3 regions of the Kitasatospora sp. NPDC088346 genome follow, and region 1 is predicted to be linked to each of the others. Evidence: riboswitches for the same ligand, from Rfam matches in the RefSeq annotation. Region 1 holds a riboswitch; each other region holds the start of a gene.
The links. Region 1 has a riboswitch for cyclic di-AMP ahead of ACIOFR_RS04955 (hypothetical protein). Riboswitches for the same ligand answer to the same signal wherever they lie in the genome.
Positions count from the first base shown of each region.

Region 2: it holds a riboswitch for cyclic di-AMP, as region 1 does, so the genes downstream of both, ACIOFR_RS23550 (transglycosylase family protein) here and ACIOFR_RS04955 (hypothetical protein) in region 1, are expected to answer to the same signal.
Region 3: it holds a riboswitch for cyclic di-AMP, as region 1 does, so the genes downstream of both, ACIOFR_RS02250 (NlpC/P60 family protein) here and ACIOFR_RS04955 (hypothetical protein) in region 1, are expected to answer to the same signal.

Region 1 covers NZ_JBIURH010000002.1:305,743-307,994, reverse strand. The annotation lists gene ACIOFR_RS04960 (helix-turn-helix domain-containing protein) at 1-611, shown strand, start outside; cyclic di-AMP (ydaO/yuaA leader) riboswitch at 762-933, shown strand; gene ACIOFR_RS04955 (hypothetical protein) at 935-2,107, shown strand; gene ACIOFR_RS04950 (hypothetical protein) at 2,111-2,252, opposite strand, start outside.
Region 2 covers NZ_JBIURH010000019.1:49,048-51,299, reverse strand. The annotation lists gene ACIOFR_RS23555 (WhiB family transcriptional regulator) at 1-196, opposite strand, end outside; cyclic di-AMP (ydaO/yuaA leader) riboswitch at 591-741, shown strand; gene ACIOFR_RS23550 (transglycosylase family protein) at 747-1,778, shown strand; gene ACIOFR_RS23545 (AEC family transporter) at 1,963-2,252, shown strand, end outside.
Region 3 covers NZ_JBIURH010000001.1:502,479-504,730, forward strand. The annotation lists gene ACIOFR_RS02245 (NlpC/P60 family protein) at 1-250, shown strand, start outside; cyclic di-AMP (ydaO/yuaA leader) riboswitch at 641-828, shown strand; gene ACIOFR_RS02250 (NlpC/P60 family protein) at 839-1,921, shown strand; gene ACIOFR_RS02255 (NlpC/P60 family protein) at 2,179-2,252, shown strand, end outside.

The DNA of each region.
Region 1 (2,252 bases):
CCGGCGACGGCGGCCGGGTGCCGCAGGTGCTCGCCACGCACCGGCGGCGGCTGCAGGCCCGGCTGGACCGGCTGCGCGGCGCCGTCCACCGGACGGATCATCTGATCGAGGAAGGGACGGAGTCGCTCATGGGTGAGGACGGAGCGGGGGCCACGGCCCCCGGGGACGAGCGGCAGCTCGCGGTGGACCTGTTCAACGGGGTCTGGCGGCTGCTGGAGCGGGAGGACCGCTCGGTGGAGGACGACGACCGGATGGTGCACATGGCGCACGCCTCACGGCACCACTGGGGGCAGGTGGGCACCGCCGTGAACCTCAGCCGGGGCGAGTGGCAGTGCTCCCGGGTGTACGCGGTGCTCGGCCGGGCGGAGCCCGCGCTGTACCACGCCCGGCGCGGGCTGGAGATCTGCCGCGCCCACGCGATCGGCGACTGGGACCTGGCCTTCGCGTACGAGGCGCTGGCCCGGGCGACGGCTGTGGCGGGGGACCGGGACCGGGCCAGGGAGTGGACCGAGCAGGCCCTGGCCGCCGCCGAGGAGATCGCCGCCCCCGAGGACCGCGAGCTGGTCCTCGCGGACCTGGAGGGCATCCCCGGGCAGCCCCGATTCTGGTAGCGCACAGGGGGCGCGGTCGCGGACGTGGGGGCAGGCGGGCTGTGAGGGACGTCTCATTGTCGGTATGCGACCCATCTGCCTAGCCTGCACGGGATGCCCGGCTGGGCAGACCCGCGGTCGGGACGCCTAGTCCTGTCCACCCGGCGGCGGACACCCGACCCACCTTCTGGACAGGAGCGGGGGAACCAGGTTTGTCGCCGTCGCGCCCCGCTCCCTCCGGAGCCGGGCGCGCGGCTCGGGGTGAAGCCGCTCCCCACCGGCGGCCGGGCAGCCTCGTGCCCGAACCCGACAGCTCACCTCGCAGGCGTCGCAGAGGAACCGCCATGCGACTTTCACCGACCCCCGCCCGCCTCGGCCTGCTGGCCGGAGCGACCGTACTCGCCGGCGTCCCGCTGGTCGGCCAGGCGCAGGCCGCCGGTCCGACGGTGACCCAGGACCGCCTGTCGCCGACCGCCATGGCGGCCGACACCGCCACCAAGGCCACCCTCACGGTGCACTCCTCGGGCTGCTTCACCGCCAAGACCCTCGGGGTCGGCGTCCGCGACGCCGCCGGGCACAACCTGGACTTCCCCGGCAACACCTCCAACGTCCAGATCTGCCCGGGCGGGACGACCTTCACCAGCGCCGCCCGCACCCTGCCGGCCGGCACGTACACCCAGTTCGGTTTCTGGCAGGACTCCGCCAACGCCTGGCACAACCTGCCCTCGCAGACGCTGACGGTCGGCGGCTCGACCACCCCGGCCCCGGCGCCCACCCCCACCCCCACCCCCACCCCCGCGCCGACCCCGACGCCCACCCCCGGCGCCGGTGCCCCGGTCGCGGGCAAGTCGCTGACCTGGTCGGACGAGTTCGACAGCCTCTCCGCGTCGCGCTGGACCACGGACAGGAGCAGCTCGTACCGCTACGGCAACCACAACCCGGACGACAACAAGCTCGACTGGCTGAGCAAGAGCGGCGTGAGCGTCTCCGGCGGCAGCGCGAACTTCACCGCCAAGCCGGGCGCCAACAAGCTGGAGAACGGCAAGCAGGCCTGGGACACCGGACTGCTCACCACCGAGTACTCCGCCGAGGGTTTCCAGGTGAAGACCGGCGACTACGCCGAGACCCGGGTCAAGCTGCCCTCCGGCACCGGAGCCTGGCCGGCCCTGTGGACCTGGAAGAACGGCAACGGGGAGATCGACTCCTTCGAGTACCACCCGGACAACCCGAACCTGCTGGAGCTGACCAACCACGTCAAGTCCGGCTCGAAGTACTACACCGACGCCGGTGCGGTCGCGAAGGACAAGTGGGTCACCATCGGCACCTACTACGGCGCCAACTCGGTCGACTGGTACGTCAACGGCACCAAGGTCTTCTCGGACAACACCGGGGTCGGCGCCAACTGGTCCGCGTACCTGATCCTCAACCTGTCGCTGAGCGCGGGCCAGTACCACCCGGCTCCCTCGGGCACCGCGCCGATCACCTTCGCCGCGGACTACGTGCGGGTCTACCGCTGATGCTCAGCCGGTCACGGAGAGCGTGAACGGGGTGCGGTCGTCCGCCGGGTGACGGTCGTCCGCCCCCACCACCAGCAGGTGCCCCTCCGCCCGTGTGCCGGGGGGCACCTGCGCCGCCACCCGGACGGGCGCCAGCACGGTCGCG
Region 2 (2,252 bases), on a different contig from region 1:
CGCGCACCGGGCAGTGCCGGCAGACCTCCTTGGCCGCCTCCACCCGGGGCCCGGTGTCCTGCCGGCGCGCCCCGAAGAAGAGGTCCGGGTCCACCTGGCGGCAGCCCGCGGCCTCCAGCCCGGGCAGCACACCGACGCGGGCCGGCCGGCGCCGGGCCGTGGCGGTCGGCGCCCCGGTGATCGACTGTACGGACATGGGCGGCCTCCCTGGTCGAGCTGTCGAGCTGGTCCCACACCGGACAAGACGTGGCGGAGGGGGTCGGCGGTTCGGCCGGAGGGCGTCGAAATCCCCGGAGAGGCGGGCGGGCCGGGTGCGGGCCGGCCGTCGGCCGGGGGACCCGGGAGCGCCTTCGAGCGCTGGTCGCAGACGTGCCGGGGGCCGTGCGCCGTCGAACCTCCGGGGTCTCGGGACCGCCGGTCCCGGCCGGGGCGGAGGGGGGGTTGACGGGCCGCCGGTCGGGGGTGTCGTGATGATTGTGTGATGCTCAGTATGCAGGCTTGTTATTGAGGCGTGGATCCCTCTAATCTCCCGAGCAGCCCGCTGCTGCGGGCGCCCGGAACGCGGCACGCCCAACCCTGCCCACCGCGCCACGGGACGATCGAAAGACCCTGGGCAGGGGCGGGGGACCCAGGTTTTTCCGCCGATCCCCCTCGGCTTGGGGTGAAGCCGCGCCCGGCGCGGCCGGGCCACCTCCCGGTCCGAACCCGACAGCTCACCTCGCAGGCGTGCGGAGAGGGATGACTGAATGGTCTTTTCGGGTTCCGGGCGTCACCGCCGTCCCACCCAGGCCGACCGGGCCGTGGCGGCCGCCGGCGTGGCGGGTGTCGGTCTCGCGCTTCCGTTGCTGACCGCGACCGGCGCACACGCCGCCACGGCCGACACCTGGCAGACGGTCGCCCAGTGCCAGACCGGCGCGGACTGGAACGGCGATCCCGGCACCGGACACTACGGGGGCCTCGGACTCACGTTGCGGACCTGGGTGGCGTACGGCGGCGACGAGTTCGCCTCGCAGCCCGACCACGCCACGCCCGAGCAGCAGGTCATCGTCGCCGAGCGGCTGCTGGCCGGCCACGGCCCGAGCCTGTGGCCCACCTGCGGCCCCGCCGCCGGGCTGCCCGCGCAGACGGCCACCCCGGCCCCCGCGCCGACCGAGACCACGCCGGACACCGGTCCCCGGGTCCGCGGCGACGGCGCGGCCGTGCCGCAGTACTTCACGCCGACCACCACCCCCGACGCGACCACCGCTCCGGCGCAGCCGGGCGCCTCCCCGCAGATCTCCACCGACCTTCCGGGGACCCTGCCGGGCGCCCTGCCGACCGACCAGCCGTCGGGCCTGCCGACCGGCCAGCCCAGCGGGCTGCCGACCGACCAGCCGACCATCGTGCCGCAGCCCGGTGTCACCCCGCCGGCCACCCCGGCCCCCGGGGACCCCACGGCGACCACCCCCGTCACCCCCGCGCCGACCGGCACGGCCCCCACCGGCACCGCCTCGCCCGGCGCCGACCTTCCGGTGCCCGGCGCCTCCCCCAGCGGCACGCCGACCGCCGCCCAGGACACGACCGCGGCGTCCGCGCCGACCACCCGGGCCGCAGCGGTGACCGCCGCCGTCGCCGAGCCGGCCCCGCCGAACACCTACACCGTCGCGCCCGGCGACACCCTCTCCACCATCTCCGACTCGCTGACGCTGGGCGGCTGGAAGGGGCTGTACGCGCAGAACCCGACGGTCGGCACCAACCCCGACCTGATCCGTCCCGGCCAGGTGCTCAACCTGCCCTGAGCCACCGGCTCGGCCGCCGTTCCCGGGCGGTCCCGGTGGGTGCCCGGCACCCACCGGGACCGCCCGCGGTGCGTCGGGGTGCGTTCGGGGACGCACGGGCGGGCGGCCCCGCCGCCGGCGGCCGGCGGCGGCCCTGGCAGACTGGCGCCCGCGGCCCGTGCCCGACGATCCAGACCGAGGTTCCATGCAGTCGCTGCTGTCCGGTTTCGCCCCGATCTGGGTGCTCACCGCGGTCGGCTACCTGGTGGCGCGGACGGGACTGCTGGGCGAGCAGGCCGAGGCGGTGCTCGGCCGGTTCGTGTTCCACGTGGCGATGCCCGCCGCACTGTTCACGATGCTGGCGGGCGCACGGCTGGACGCCTTCGCGAACACCGCGATGCTGGCGTTCGCCGCCGGGACGGTCCTGGCCACCGGGCTGGGCTTCCTGGCCGGGCGCCGGCTGTTCCACCGCCGGCCCGCCGACCGGGCGATCAG
Region 3 (2,252 bases), on a different contig from region 1:
GGTCTGGGCGTACGCGAAGGCCGGCGTCTCGCTGCCGCGCACCTCGCAGAGCCAGGCGACCGTCGGCACCAACGTCGGCACCAACATCGCCAACGCCCAGCCGGGCGACCTGGTGATCTACCACAGCGACGCCCACCACGTGGCGATGTACATCGGCAACGGCCTGGTGGTGCACGCCCCGCGCACCGGTGACGTGGTGAAGGTGATGAAGGCCGACGCCATGCCGATCAAGACCATCCGACGGGTCTGAGACCGGTCGCTCCGGGACGGGATCGACACCCCGACCCTGCAGTCCCATTTCGGACATTTGCCCTCTTGAGGGGCTAGTTGACGCTCCATGACACGCCCGGACGGGTCGAGATCCCGCTGTGATCTCCGACACGCCGGGCGTTTCATTGTGCGACCATATGCTGAGTATTTATCAGCCCTGGGTAGGTGTTCTGTCACTGTCGGTCGTAATCGGAATCAAACATGGCAATGATTCCGACTTTTTTCCGACAAGGATTTGAACGGATCACGGATGGGTTACTAGGGTCATGTCACGGACCGCCGCGCAGTCGTCCACCCAGCCCGGGTGGCAACGGTGGTCACCGCCGAGTCCGAGAAGCAGCCGGGCAGTCTGACTGCCTGTGGGGGAGCCCCTGAGGGGGTGCTGTGCATCGGAGCCGGGGAACCACGTTCCTCGGGGTGAATCGGCGCCAGGTCGACCGCAGGGGCGGCGCGCGGAGTTGGTCCGCGCGCCTGACGGGCAGTCGGTGAGGCGTTGTAGGGCTTGTCTTCCGGCCCGAACCCGTCAGCTCACCCGGTAGGCGGTGTGAGGAAGAAGGAGTCCGCCTTCGTGGCGTCCCATCGTCGTCCCAAGCCCGCAGGCCGGGCCCGCGTCTCCATCCTGACGGCCGCCGCCGCCACCGCCGTGGCGCTCTCCTCGCAGTCCGGTGCGCACGCCGACCCGGCTCCGACCAAGGACCAGGTCAAGGCCCAGGTCGACGCCCTCAACGAGGAGGCCGAGTCCAAGACCGAGGAGTACAACGCCGCGGTCGAGAAGGAGCAGAACCTGCAGAAGCAGGTCTCCCAGATGCAGGACCAGGTCGCCCGCCAGCAGGCGCAGGTGAGCACCATTCAGGGCAGCCTGGGGGAGATCGCCGCCGAGCAGTACCGCACCGGTGGGATCCCGCAGACCGTGCAGCTGATGCTCTCCGCCAGCCCGGACTCCTTCCTCAACCAGGCCGGCGCGATGAACCAGGTCGGCAGCTCGCAGGCCGACGTGCTGAAGGCCTTCAAGGACGAGCAGGGCAAGCTCGACCAGCAGAAGCACGAGGCCGAGCAGAAGCTCGCCGAGCTGGACACCACCGCCAAGCGGCTGAAGGCCGACAAGGAGGAGGTCCAGGCGAAGATCGCCAAGGCGACCGCCCTTCTGGAGACGCTCACCCAGCAGGAGCGTGACGAGCTCGCCGCTGCCGAGGCCAAGGCCGCCGCCGAGGCCAAGGCCAAGGCGACCGCCGCCCCGGCCCCCGAGCGGGCCTCCCGCGACTCGGCCCGTACGGACATCGCCGTCAACGTGCCGGCCGGTTCGCACGCCGCCGCCGCGATCGCCGCCGCCCAGTCCAAGCTGGGCAGCCCGTACTCCTACGGCGCGGCCGGTCCGAGCAGCTTCGACTGCTCCGGCCTCATGAAGTGGGCCTACGCGCAGGCCGGCGTGTCCCTGCCGCGGACCTCGCAGGACCAGCGCGGCGCCGGCACCAACGTCGGCACCAACATCGCCAACGCCCAGCCCGGCGACCTGATCATCTACCGGAGCGACGCCAGCCACGTCGCGATGTACGTCGGCAACGGCCAGGTCATCCACGCCCCGCACACCGGCTCCGTGGTCCGCTACGAGACCGCCACCATGGCGCCGATCAACGCGATCGTGCGGCCCTGACGCCGTCGCGTCCCCGTCCACGTCCACCGGCCCGGCACTCCCCGTGAGTGCCGGGCCGGTGGCGTCACGGCCGCCGGCCTGCGGCGGGACCGAGCGGTGGGCCAGGTGTCCGATTAGTGGTCAAATATTCGCTGCTGGAGGGGTTTGGACTAGCTCGGCCTGACTCGCTAACGTCTGCCCCCGGACCTCCGCACGGACGGCCGCCCACCCCCGGGCGGCGGCGGTGGCCCGGCCCGCAGGAACGGAGTCGCCGAAGCATGACCGTGCACCGCCGTCCCCCACTGCCAGGCGTCCGGCGGATCGCCCGCGCCCTGGCCGTCACGGCCGCGGC